Regions from separate parts of the Cellulosimicrobium sp. BMG9.22 genome, predicted to be linked through region 2. Evidence: riboswitches for the same ligand, from Rfam matches in the RefSeq annotation. Region 2 holds a riboswitch; each other region holds the start of a gene.
What was found. Region 2 has a riboswitch for thiamine pyrophosphate ahead of AC4H2H_RS10405 (thiamine ABC transporter substrate-binding protein). Riboswitches for the same ligand answer to the same signal wherever they lie in the genome.
Positions count from the first base shown of each region.

Region 1: another riboswitch for thiamine pyrophosphate. It lies ahead of AC4H2H_RS13490 (TenA family protein); the one in region 2 lies ahead of AC4H2H_RS10405 (thiamine ABC transporter substrate-binding protein).
Region 3: another riboswitch for thiamine pyrophosphate. It lies ahead of thiO (glycine oxidase ThiO); the one in region 2 lies ahead of AC4H2H_RS10405 (thiamine ABC transporter substrate-binding protein).

Region 1 is NZ_JBZGBY010000019.1:68,691-73,049, forward strand. It holds gene AC4H2H_RS13470 (hypothetical protein) at 1-273, shown strand, start outside; gene AC4H2H_RS13475 (NAD(P)/FAD-dependent oxidoreductase) at 478-1,968, shown strand; tRNA gene AC4H2H_RS13480 (tRNA-Leu) at 2,065-2,138, shown strand; gene AC4H2H_RS13485 (VOC family protein) at 2,154-2,555, opposite strand; TPP riboswitch at 2,673-2,802, shown strand; gene AC4H2H_RS13490 (TenA family protein) at 2,793-3,545, shown strand; gene AC4H2H_RS13495 (helix-turn-helix domain-containing protein) at 3,706-4,161, shown strand; gene AC4H2H_RS13500 (DUF6882 domain-containing protein) at 4,246-4,359, shown strand, end outside.
Region 2 is NZ_JBZGBY010000012.1:85,997-90,355, forward strand. It holds gene AC4H2H_RS10395 (ABC transporter ATP-binding protein) at 1-427, opposite strand, end outside; gene AC4H2H_RS10400 (hypothetical protein) at 723-980, shown strand; TPP riboswitch at 1,359-1,463, shown strand; gene AC4H2H_RS10405 (thiamine ABC transporter substrate-binding protein) at 1,532-2,644, shown strand; gene AC4H2H_RS10410 (ABC transporter permease) at 2,997-4,359, shown strand, end outside.
Region 3 is NZ_JBZGBY010000058.1:866-5,224, forward strand. It holds gene guaA (glutamine-hydrolyzing GMP synthase) at 1-799, opposite strand, end outside; gene AC4H2H_RS19565 (OmpA family protein) at 834-1,490, opposite strand; gene AC4H2H_RS19570 (hypothetical protein) at 1,508-2,155, opposite strand; gene thiE (thiamine phosphate synthase) at 2,304-2,996, opposite strand; TPP riboswitch at 3,049-3,126, shown strand; gene thiO (glycine oxidase ThiO) at 3,131-4,359, shown strand, end outside.

The sequences.
Region 1 (4,359 bases), on a different contig from region 2:
CCGACGTCCGTGCCGTCGAGCGCGGGGAGCGAGGACACGGAGCAGGGCACGGGAGCAAGCGCGACGGACGAGGGCGAGAGTTCCGGCGAGGGCGACCCTGCGCCGTCGGACGACCCTGCGCCGCCGGACGACCCTGCGCTGCCGGAGGACCCCGCGCCGTCGGACGACCCGACGGCCCCCGAGGACGCAGTCACGCCCGCACCCGGAGCGCCCGAGGACGGCGGACAGCCGCAGCCCGCGGGGCCCACCCCGGTCCTCGGCGCGATCGGCTGAGAACTCGCTCGTCGAGACGTGAGGATCTGCCCCGGATCTGCGAGATTCCGGGGCGGATCCTCACGTCTCGGTCGGGCGCGCCCGGCGCGCGTCGCCCGCTTTCGCCCGGTTCGCGACCCGCGGGCGCGGCTGCGTGGGGCGCGTCACGCCCGGTTGACGGACGCTCCGGCTCGCCTGTGCCGCAACCGGTAATACTCTGGAACCATGCCTCAGAATGACCTGACCTCGGTCAGCCGTGCCCAGACCGCCTCGCCGCGGCCCCGCAAGGTGCCGCGCGTCGTCGTGCTCGGCGGTGGTTCCGTGGGTCTGTACGCCGCTCGACGACTGCGCAAGAAGCTCGGCCGCCGCGAGGCGGCGATCGTCGTCGTCGACCCACGCCCGTACATGACGTACGCGCCGTTCCTCCCCGAGGCGGCTGCGGGCTCGATCGACGGTCGCGACGTCGTCGCGCCGCACCGCCGCGCGCTCAAGGGCGTCGACGTGCTCCAGGGCAAGGTCGTCGGGATCGACCACGGCAACCGCCGCGTGACGATCCACCCGGAGGAGGGCGACGACTACTCGGTCACCTACGACCACCTCATCGTCGGCCTCGGCTCGGTGTCGCGCACGCTGCCCATCCCGGGGCTCGCGGAGAGCGCGATCGGCTTCAAGAACGTCGAGGAGGCCATCGCCGTCCGCAACCACGTCCTCAACCGCTTGGACGTGGCGTCGTCCACATGGGACGAGGACCTGCGCCGCCGCATGCTGACCTTCACCTTCGTCGGCGGCGGGTTCGCGGGCATCGAGGCGCTGGCCGAGATCGAGGACATGGCGCGCTACGCGACCAAGAACTACGCGACGATCGAGGAGAAGGACCTCCGCTTCGTCATGATCGAGGGCGCCGGGCGCATCCTGCCCGAGCTCAGCGAGCCCATGGCCCTGTACGCGCTCGACGAGCTGAAGAAGCGCGGCATCGAGTTCCACCTCAGCACGTTCCTGTCCTCGTGCGTCGACGGCCACGTCGTGACGTCGACCGGCGTCGAGTTCGACTCGGACACGATCGTGTGGACCGCGGGCGTCAAGGCGAACCCGGTCATCAAGGAGGCGTCCGACCTCCCCGTCGACAAGCTGGGTCGCGTCACCGTTCTCCCGACGCTCCAGGTCGCGGACTCCGACGGCGTCGTCGTGCCGAACGCGTGGGCCGCGGGCGACTGCGCCGCCGTCCCGGACGTGCTCAACCCCGGCAAGTTCTGCCCCCCGAACGCGCAGCACGCGATCCGCGAGGCCACGCGTCTCGCCGACAACCTCGCGCTCGAGCTGCACAGCGAGGCGCCGGTCGAGTACCGCCACAAGAGTGTCGGTACGGTCGCGTCGCTCGGTCTGTACAAGGGCGTCGCCGAGCTCTTCGGCGTGTTCAAGCTTCGCGGGACGCTCGCGTGGCTCATGCACCGCGGCTACCACGTCATGGCGATGCCGACGGGCAACCGCAAGATCCGCATCTTCATCGGCTGGATGGGCCAGTTCCTCATGGGCCGCGAGCTCGTGTCGCTCGGTTCGCTGCACGACCCGCGCGCGGAGTTCCGCGCGGCGTCCGTGCCTCCCAAGAAGGACGGCGAACCGGTCAAGCAGTCCGCCCAGGGCTCGGCGGCGGCCGCGGAGTCGGGCGCCGGCACCGTGGACGCGGACGACAGGACGCCGGCGGCCAAGGCCTCCTGACTCCGCCGGGCTCCGGCCCGGCACAGCTGCCCGACGACGAGGGGCGGGCCGCGCACGTGGCTCGCCCCTCGTCGCGTGCCGGTAGGGTCGGGCGCAGCCCCCATAGCCCAACTGGCAGAGGCGGCCGGCTTAAACCCGGCGCAGTGCGGGTTCGAGTCCCGCTGGGGGCACGTCTCCGTCGCGTCTCACGACAGACCCGTCGGCCCGTCCGGCTCGGCGGGCGGCGCGGTCTCCTGACCGAGGACCACGACGTTGCCGTCAGGGTCCTGCACGCGCGCGACGCGCTCTCCCCACGGCTGGTCGGTCGGGGGCTGGATCACGGGGACGCCGGCCGCGGCGAGGTGCTCGACGGCGCGGTCGCAGTCGTCGACGTACACCCACAGCGCGGTGCGGGCGACGCCGTCGGGCACCGAGCCGTCGTCGAGGCCGATGCCGAGCGGCGAGTCGCCCACGTGCACGCTCACGTACACGGGCGGGCCGTCGTCGGGGAACGCGTACTCGACCGTCCCGCGCAGCAGGTCGCGGTAGAAGCCGAGCGACCGCTCCACGTCGGCCACGGAGAGGATGGGGAACAGGCTGCGGAACATCGTCGCCTCCCGGCATCGGTGCGCGTCGGTCCTCGGGTGCCTCCATCGTCGCGCCCCGATGACGCGCCCGCGCGGCGGACCGTCGTGCGACCCCGGCGAGGCGCTGCTAGGGTGCCGACGAACCACGCGGGGTGTCCCGCCCGGGCGACGAGCCCGGGCCGAGGGACTGAGACGAGCGGTACGGCCGCCCGGACCCGTCGAACCTGATCTCGCTAGCACGAGCGGAGGAACGTGGGCATGACGACGCCTGCTGCCATCACCCTGAACCCTGTCCTCGCGGACGACCCGACGGTCCTCGTCCCGGACGGTGAGGCCGGCTTCACCGCCGACCTCGGCCGCCGGTATGCGCACCTGTTCACCGAGTTCTACGACCACCCGTTCCTCGCCGGCCTGCGCGACGGCTCGGTCGAGCCGGCGGCGGTCCGGCACTACGTGGGCCAGGACCACCAGTACCTCACGGCGTACCTGCGCTGCTACGGCCTCGGCATGACGCTCGCCCCGGACCGCGCGTGGGCCGGCTGGTTCCACGACAAGGCGGGCTTCCTGCTCGACGACGAGTCGCACGCCCACCACGCGATGTGCGACTTCCTCGGCGTGACGTACGAGGAAGCGCAGACGACGCGCCTCGCGCCGAGCGCCCAGGCGTACGTAGACCACATGCTCGCGGCGGGCCGGGACTCGCTCGGCGTCCTGCTCGCCGCGCTGCTGCCGTGCCCGTGGACGTACATCTGGTCGGCACGCCGGTTCTGGCTCGCGGAGCGCTCCACCACGCCGGGGTCGATCGGTGACGACCACCCCCTCGCGGGCTGGTGGGAGTTCTACGCGGCCGAGCGCACCGAGGGCGTGCTCGGAGACCTGCGCGCCCGCCTCGACGCGCTCGCAGCCGACGCCGGGGCGGCCGAACGTGCGCGCATGGAGCGCGCGTTCGAGCTGAGCTGCCGCCACGAGATCCGGTTCTGGCAGATGGCGTGGTCGCTCGAGCAGTGGTGAGCGCGCCGCGTCGGAGGTGACGGTGGCTGCCCGGCACGCGACGTCGTCCCTTACGCCAGGAGCAGATCCTCGCCCGGGTGCTCGGCACCCGGGCGAGGCGCGGGTAGCGTGGCGAGCACCGCGGTGAGGCGGCGGGCGCGGACGACGGACGGGGAGAACGATGGGCGCGACGAGCGGGACGACGGGGCACCAGACCGCCCGGCGGGACGGCGCGCGACCGGAACCGCTGCTGCGCCACGTGATCGGTGGGATCCTCCGGCGCGCGAGGCTCGCGCAGGGACGCACGCTCGTCGACGTCGCCGCCTCGGCCCGCGTCTCGACCGCCTACCTGTCCGAGGTCGAGCGCGGCCGCAAGGAGGCGTCCTCGGAGGTGCTCGCCGCGGTGTGCGGGGCGCTGGGGATCCGTCTCGTCGACCTGGTCGCGCGCACCGGCGAGGAGCTGCGGCCCGTCGCCCCGGTGCGCGTGCTGTCGTCCGTCCGGGAGCGCGGCGCGCTGTCCGCCCCGCGCCATGTCGGACCGGCGGGCGCACCCGTCCGCGACCTCCCGGTCGCCCGCGGCACGACGACGGTCCGCACCCTCGGGCGGGCCGGCGACGCGCTGCTCGTCGCGGCCTGAGTGCCTGAGAGCCGGCCGGGGCCCGCGGGTCCTGCCGCGTGTCGCACCCCACGGGTGACCGAGCGGCGCGGTTACGGTCGGATCATGACGGAGCAGCAGACCGCGCAGGGCACGGCGGAGCTGGCCGCGCCGGAGCGCCACGACACCCCTGCGCGTCTCCAGGACCTCGTCGACGACGCCGCGTTCCTCTCGCACGAG
Region 2 (4,359 bases):
ACCACTCGCGGTCCATGGGCCGGCGCGCGATCGCCAGCGGCAGGACGATGTTCTCCTCCGCCGTGAGCGTCGGGACGAGGTTGAAAGACTGGAAGACGAACCCGATGCGCGTCCGACGCAGCCGGGTCAGCTTCCGTTCGCTCATCGCCGACACGGTCTCGCCGTCGACGACGACGGTCCCCGACGTGGGGGAGTCGAGCCCCGCCAGGCAGTGCATGAGCGTCGACTTGCCGGAGCCTGACGGCCCCATGATCGCAGTCAGGCGCCCGCGCTCGAGGTCGACGTCGACGCCGTCGAGCGCGCGGACGGTCGCCTCGCCGCGTCCGTAGGTCTTCACCAGGCCCCGGGCCGTGGCGATCGCGTCCGCTGTGGTGCCGCGCTCCGTGCTGCTCTCCGTGGCGACCGCAGCGTTCGGTGAGCTGCTCATGGCCTTCCCCTCCAGCGTCGTGGTGACCGGGCCGGAGCGGCCCGGTCACCATCGACCCTGGCGCGGGCGCCGGCACCCGGGCATCGGGGAACCGCCCGGACCGCTCCCTGGTCCCACGGGAGGCACTCTCAGGGTTCGCTCAGGGTGGCGCCCAGGGAAGCAGGTCGAGAGACGAGCGTCGTCGGCGTGAGGTGATCACGGCTCTAGCGTGCTGCGTGAGCCATCCCGAGGTCCCGAGGTCTCACGTCTTGCCGCACTTGCCGCTGGATCAGTCGCCGATGAACCAGAGATAGCGATGGACGCGACGTCCTTCCTGGCAAAGGTCCGCTACGGCCTCGAGCGACGCGCGCTCCGCGACGCTGAGCGAACCCGAGAGGAGCCGTTCGACCTCGAGGAGGAGCGGCTGCACCTGACGAGCGTTGAAGATGGTGTTGGCATAGGGGTCGACTCCGCTCAGGAGTGGATACTCGGCAGCATTTCGAGAAGCATCTGCAGGAAGGTACGTCTGCTCGGCACGCCGGATGTCCTCACCGCGCTCCCTACGGAGGACTAGCGAGATGGGCATGGTCATGGCCTCCCGGGGAACATCGTGACGATTCCCACGTCGTACCAGTCTCGAACGGTGGTGTAGACGCTTGTCGAACAACGGGTACGGTCCGGGGCCCTGCTCGTCGGCCTACGTACCCCAGGGGAGCGAGCGGTTCCAGGCGGCGAGCGCGCCGCCATCGAAGAGAGCGGCACCGATGGCTGGCAGACGCTCGAGCAGTTCGTGATCGGCAACGCACGCAAAATACCTGTTCACGCTGTCAGATCTGTGTTTTGCGCCTACTACAGTCGGTCTTTCACGCCCGGTGCGATCGAACGTCTGCGCCGATGGCGGGCACCGTGCGCTCCTCGGAGAATCACCCCGAACCGGTCGGTGTAGGCTCGACGGGAACGACAGGGGAGCTCCTGGAGGAGCTGAGAGTGCGGACCACCGCAGACCCTCGAACCTGATCCGGTTAGCACCGGTGGAGGAAGTCGGGATCTCGATCACCTGCGCGCGCACCCTCCGTGGGTCCGGTGCGTGCGGGTGGACCCCTCCTGAACGTCCAGGGAGGACGCATGCAGCACACCGTCGACAGCCGCCGGAGCCCGCGTGCCCACGCGCGGCCGGCCCACCTCGCCCGCACCGCGACGGGGACGACGCTCGCTCTGCTCGCCCTCGCCGCGTGCAGCAGCGGCGGCGACGACGCCGGCGGCGACGAGGCGTCGTCGGGCGCGGGCACCGTGACCCTCGTGACCCACGACTCCTTCGCCGTGAGCGACGACGTGCTCGCCGCCTTCGAGGAGGAGAGCGGGCTCACCGTCGAGCAGGTCGCGCCCGGTGACGGCGGCGCGCTCGTCAACCAGCTCATCCTCACCAAGGACTCGCCGCTCGGCGACGTCGTGTTCGGGATCGACAACACGTTCGCGTCGCGCGCGATCGACGAGGGCGTGCTCGAGCCGTACACGCCCGAGGGCCTGTCGGAGTCGGCCGCGTCCTACGCCGTCGGCGACGGCGACGAGCTCACCGCGATCGACCGGGGCGACGTGTGCGTCAACGTGGACCACGCCTGGTTCACGGAGGCGGGGATCCCCGAGCCGGTCACGCTCGAGGACCTCACGAAGCCCGAGTACGAGGACCTGCTCGTCGTCACCAACCCCGCGACGTCGTCGCCCGGGCTCGCGTTCCTCCTCGCGACCGTCGGCGCCTTCGGCGAGGACGGGTGGCAGGACTACTGGGCCGACCTGCGCGCCAACGGCGTCAAGGTCGTCGAGGGCTGGTCCGACGCCTACTACGTCGACTTCTCCGGCTCCGAGGGCGCCGGTCCGCGCCCGCTCGTGCTGTCGTACTCGACGTCGCCCGCGTTCACGCTCACCGAGGACGGCTCCGCGTCCACGACCGGCGCGCTCCTCGACACGTGCTTCCGCCAGGTCGAGTACGCGGGCGTGCTCGCGAACGCGGAGAACCCCGAGGGCGCGCGCCAGCTCGTCGACTTCCTCGTGAGCGAGACCTTCCAGGCCGACGTCCCGGAGCAGATGTACGTGTACCCCGCCGACGACTCCGTCGCGCTCCCCGACGGCTGGGCCGAGCTCGCCCCGCTCGCCGCCGAGCCGTTCGAGGTCGCGCCCGAGGACATCTCGGCGAACCGCGACGAGTGGATCAAGGCATGGACGGCGACGGTCGTCGACTGATCCTCGAGTCGGGGCTCGGGCTCGGGCTCGGGCGCGGGCTCGGGTCCGGGTCGGGTTCGGCGGCGGCGGCGGGGGCGGCGTCGGTGCTCGGGCTGGCCGCGCCGTCGCCCTGGTCCGTCGGGCGTGGGTTCACGAGCGCGGCTTCGAGGCCCTTCGCATCCGACGCCACCCCCACCGCCTCGGCCGTCGTCTCGCCTTCGTGCGCGACCACGCCTCTACCTCGCGAGGTAGAGGCCTGGTCTGCCGAGGTAGAGCCGTGGTCTGCCGAGGTAGAGCCGTGGTCTGCCGAGGTAGAGCCGTGGTCTTGCGGGGTAGGGGCCTGGCCTCGCGAGGTGCACCCGTGGTGAGGGGCATGGTCGTCCGGCGCGGCGCCGTCGGGCGGGGGGTGGCCTGGGGGGTGGCGGCGGCGGTGCCGCTGGTGTTCCTCGGGGTGTTCTTCGCGTGGCCGGTGGTCACGCTCGTGGCGCGCGGGTTCGTCGGGGACGACGGCGGGCTCGACCTGTCCGGGTTCGCGGAGGTGTTCTCGCAGCCGCGGACCTGGCGGATCATCGGGCTCACGCTGTGGCAGGCCGTGCTCGGGACGACGTTCTCCGTGCTGCTCGGGGTGCCCGGCGCGTACGTGCTGTACCGCTGCCGGTTTCCCGGGCGGCGGGTGCTGCGCGCGGTGGTGACGGTGCCGTTCGTGCTGCCGACCGTCGTCGTCGGCGTGGCGTTCCGCTCCCTGCTCGTGCAGGACGGGCCGCTCGGGTTCCTCGGGCTCGACGAGACCTTCACCGCGATCGTCGTGGCGCTCGTGTTCTTCAACTACTCCGTGGTCGTGCGCACGGTCGGCGGGATGTGGGAGCACCTCGACCCGCGCGCAGAGCAGGCTGCGCGGGCGCTCGGCGCGACACCGTGGCGCGCATTCCGCACGGTGACGCTCCCGGCACTGACGCCGGCGATCGCGAGCGCCGCGTCGATCGTCTTCCTCTTCTGCGCGACGGCGTTCGGCGTCGTCCTCGTCCTCGGCGGCATCCGCTACGGGACGATCGAGACGGAGATCTGGATTCAGACCACCCAGTTCCTCGACCTGCGCACCGCCGCGGTGCTGTCGGTGGTCCAGCTGGTCGTCGTCGCGGCGGCGCTCACGGTCGCGAACCGCACGCGCGCGAAGCGCGAGCGGGCGCTCAACCTGTCGTCGGCCGCCTCGTCGGCGCACCCGCTGCGGCTGTGGCGCGACGGCCGCCCCACCGGTGACCTCGCCCCCGCAGCCCTCACGACGGCGGTCGTCGTGGTCCTGATCGGCCTCCCGCTCGGCACGCTCGTCGTGCGGTCGTTCCGGGTGCCGGGCGGCGGCTGGGGGCTCGACAACTATGCCAACCTCGGCACGACGGGCGGACGCAACGCGCTCTCGGTCACCGTGTGGGAGGCTGCCGGGAACTCGCTGCGGACGGCCGCGCTCGCCACGGTCCTCGCGGTGGTCATCGGCGGTCTCGTCGCGCTCGTCGTGTCCCGACGGCCACGCTCGCGCGGCGGTCGGCGCGCGATCTCCGTGCTCGACTCCGTGTTCATGCTGCCGCTCGGCGTCTCCGCGGTGACCGTCGGTTTCGGGTTCCTCCTCACTCTCGACCGGCCGCTGGGGATCGACGTCGACCTGCGCACGTCGGGGCTGCTCGTGCCGATCGCGCAGGCCGTCGTCGCGATCCCGCTCGTCGTGCGCTCGGTCCTCCCCACGC
Region 3 (4,359 bases), on a different contig from region 2:
GGTCGACGAACACGCAGGTGAGCTGGTCGCCGACGGCCTTCTGCACGAGCGCCGCGGCGACGGACGAGTCGACGCCGCCGGACAGCCCGCAGATGACGCGCGCGTCGCCGACCTGAGCGCGGATCGCCGCGACCTGGTCGGCGATGACGTTGCCGGGCGTCCAGTCGGGGGCCAGCCCGGCGCCGTCGTACAGGAAGTGCTCCAGCACGGTCTGGCCGTGCGCGGAGTGCTTGACCTCGGGGTGCCACTGCACGCCGAACAGGCGGCGCGCGCGGTCCTCGAACGCCGCGACCGGGGAGCCCGACGACGTCGCGAGGACCTCGAAGCCCTCGGGTGCGCGGTGCACCGCGTCGCCGTGGCTCATCCACGTGGTCTGGTTCTCGGGCGTCTCCGCGAGAAGGACCCCGGCCGAGCACACCTCGACCTCGGTGCCGCCGTACTCGCGCAGCCCGGTCTGGGCGACCTCGCCGCCGAGCGCCTTGGCCATCGCCTGGAAGCCGTAGCAGATGCCCATGACCGGAACGCCGGCCTCGAAGAGCGCCGGGTCCACGAAGGGGGCTCCGGTCGCGTACACGGACGACGGCCCGCCGGACAGGATGATGGCGGCCGGGTCCTTCGCGAGCATCTGCTCGACCGTGAAGGTGTGCGGCACGATCTCGGAGTACACCTTCGCCTCGCGCACGCGGCGCGCGATGAGCTGCGCGTACTGCGCGCCGAAGTCGACGACGAGCACGGGCCGAGGCGTGGGGACGGTCGTGGCGGGCGCGGGCGACGCGGCGGCGTCTGGAGCGGAGGTCACCCACCGATTCTAGGTGCCCGCGGGGCGCGCTCCGTCAGCCGTCCTCGAACGACAGCTCGACGCGACGGTTCTGCGCCCGGCCGGCCGGGTTGTCGTTCCCGCCGATGGTGTTCTCCGCGACCGGCATCCTGCTGCCGTGGCCCTCGACCGTCAGGGTCAGGTCCGGTCGCTCGGCGCGCAGCACCGTCGCGACGGACTCTGCCCGCGCGGCGGACAGCTCGTCGTTGCGCTCGTCGGTCCCCATCGAGTCGGTGTGCCCGTCGACGGCGACCGCGCTGCCCTGCGGGATCTGGTCGAGGAGCTGCGCGAGGGCGGCCGCGGCCTCTGGCGAGAGCTCGGACCGGTCGAACGCGAAGAGCAGGTCGGCCGTGAGCACGACCACCGTCTCCCCGTCGTCCTCGCGCGTCGTCTCGAGGCCCGTCGTCGCGTCGTCGACGTCGAGCGGGAACGTCGAGTCGTCGACGCTCAGCGGGTGGACCGCGTCCTCGCGCATGGCGTCGGTGACCGCCTCCGCGAGGATCGCGTCGCGCTCGTCCGCGAGCTGCTGCTCGACCTCCGCGACGAGCTCGTCGTGGCGGGCGGAGGCGTCGTCCGACGCGGCGGGTGCCGCGGTCGCCGGCGAGGCGACCGCGACGGCCGGCCCGGCCACGAGCGCACCGGCCGCGAGGACGGCGCCGACGACGCGACGCACCGGGCTACGGTTCGACGTCACTCGACACCGTCGAGGTACGAGATCTCCGCGGCCGTGAAGGCGGGCAGCCCCTGGCCAGGCAGGACGTCGATCGTCGCGGGCGAGCCCTCGGGCGCCGGTAGCTGGGCCCACGCCTCGATCGTCGCGTGGTTGACGAACCCGCCGAAGGGGTACCGCGGCGACCCGACGATGTGATAGCTGCACTGCTGCGGGTCGGGCGAGCCGCCCTTCCACGATCCCTCGGTGCAGAACGGCCGGTACTGGACGAGGCCCACGGGGTCCGTCGCGGTGAGGACCCAGTCGATGCCGAGGTCCGTGTGGCTCGCGGACGCGTCGTCGGGCTGGGCGTCGCTGTCCCAGCGCAGCGCCCAGCGCACCGTCAGCACCTCGTCCTGCACCTCGACGGAGCGGAGCGTCGTCGTGAGCGTCCCACCGAGCGAGCCGCTCGGGGCGTCGACGGTCTGCTCGGCCATGACGGCGTCGCCGACGCGCGCGGAACCGACCTCGGCGGCTCCGTCATCGGCCGGCGCACCGACGCCGGTCTCCGCGGCGCCGGTCGCGGGCGGGTCGGCGTCGTCCCCGGACCCGCCGAGGAGCCCGCAGCCCGACAGCGCGAGAGCGACGACGACGGTCAGGGCGGCGAGCGTCGAGCGAGTGCGGTTCATGATCCCCCGAGTCGAACGGTCCACCGCCGCCCGACGACCGGGCGGCGGCCCGCCGTCGACCCTGCCATACCGGACAGCACGGGCGGAACCCGCCGGAGGTGGGCAGAAGTCCCCATCCGGCGCCTCGTCGGGCGCGTTGCGTCCCTGGTCAGGCGCCGACGACCCGGGCGCGCAGGTCGCGCGCGGCACTCTCGGGATCGGGAGCCTGGGTGATGGCCCGCACGACGACGACGCGCGTCGCCCCGGCGTCGAGCACCGCGTCGAGCCGGCCGGCGTCGATCCCGCCGATCGCGAACCACGGCGTCGCCGGGCGGGTCGTAGCGACGTCGCGCAGCAAGTCGAGCCCGACGGCGGAGCGGCCGGGCTTGGTCGGCGTCGCCCACAGCGGCCCGACGCAGAAGTAGTCGACGTCGGGGTCCGCCTCCGCCGCGGCGGCCTGCGCCGCGGAGTGCGTCGACCGGCCCAGCACGGGCCCCGGACCGAGGAGGGAGCGCACGGCCGGCACGGGCAGGTCGCCCTGGCCCATGTGGACCGCGGGGGCTCCGGTGAGCGCCGCGACGTCCGCGCGGTCGTTGACCGCCCAGAGCGCGCCGTGCTCCGTCGCGACCCGGGCGACGACCGCCTGGAGCTCGAGCTCGCGCGCGACGTCGAGCGTCTTGTCCCGCAGCTGGACGACGTCGACACCCCCCGCGAGCGCCGCGTGGAGGAAGTCCTCCAGGTCGCCGCGCTCCTCGCGTGCGTCGGTGCACAGGTACAGGCGTGCGTCGGCGAGGCGGGCGCGTGGGCCGGCTCCTGCGCCCGGAGTCGGCGCGGCGGACGTGGCGAAGGTCTCGGTGCTCACCCGCCGGAGCCTAGCCGCGGCCCACCCGGTGCAGGCGGTACTGTGGCCGACAGCACGGGAGCCCGCACGGGCTGAGAGGGCGTAGGAGCCGACCGTCGAACCTGATCTGGGTCATGCCAGCGAAGGGAGCGCACATGCACCCCCCTGTTCGCCCGCGGTCCGTGGGCGCCTCTGCTGTGGCGCCCGACGGCGCGCGCGACGTGGTCGTCGTCGGCGGCGGGATCGTGGGGCTCGCCGTCGCGTGGCGCGCGGCGCGCGCAGGGCTGGCCGTCACCGTGCTGGACCCCTCACCCGGGGACGGCGCCACGCACGCCGCCGCGGGGATGCTCGCCCCCGTGACCGAGGCCGACTTCGGCGAGGACGACGCGCTGCGCCTCCACGTCGCGGGTGCGGCGGCGTGGCCCGGCTTCGCGGCCGACCTCGAGAGGGCGACCGGGCCCGGCGTCGGTCTTCGTGCCGCCGGGACGCTCACGCTCGCGTATGACGCGGACGACCTGGCGCTGCTGCGCCGCGTCCTCGCGCTGCACGCGGACCTCGGCCTCGCGTCGCGCGAGATCTCCGTCGCCGACGCCCGGCGCCGTGAGCCGTTCCTCGGCCCGCGCGTGGCAGGTGCCGCGTGGGCCCCAGGGGACCACGCGGTCGACCCGCGCGCGACGCACGCCGCGCTCCTCGCGGCGCTCGGTGCCGGGACCCCGATGCCCGGCACCGCCGTCGTGCGCGTCGCGGCGACCCGGCTGACGCTCGACGCCACCGGGCGCGTCACGGGCGTGCACGACGACGCGGGCCGGCTCCACCGTGCGGGTGCGGTCGTCCTCGCCGCGGGCTGGCAGTCCGGCGCGCTGGTCGCGGACGTGCCGGGCGTCGTCGTGCCGACGCGCCCCGTGAAGGGCCAGACGCTGCGTCTCGACGCCGGGCCGGACCTCGCGCTCGAGCACGTCGTGCGGGGCGTCGTGCAGGGTCGGCCGGTCTACGTCGTGCCGCGCGACCCCGTGCCGGACGGTCCGCGCGCGGGCCACCGGGAGGTCGTCGTCGGCGCGACCACGGAGGAGAACCCCGACGACCGGCGCGCGACGGCGGGCGGTGTCTTCGCACTGCTCCGGGACGCGCGCGCCCTGCTGCCCGGGATCGACGAGGCGGCGCTCGTCGACGTCACGCCGCGCGCGCGGCCCGCGACCCCGGACAACCTGCCGCTCGTCGGCCCGACCGCGGTCCCCGGCCTGCACCTCGCGACCGGCCACGGCCGCAACGGCATCCTGCTCGCCCCGCTCACCGCCGACGCCGTCGTCGCGGGGCTCGTCGGGACCGCGCTCCCGCCCGACGTCGCGGCCGCGGTCGCCATCGCGCGCACCGACCGTTTCCCCGC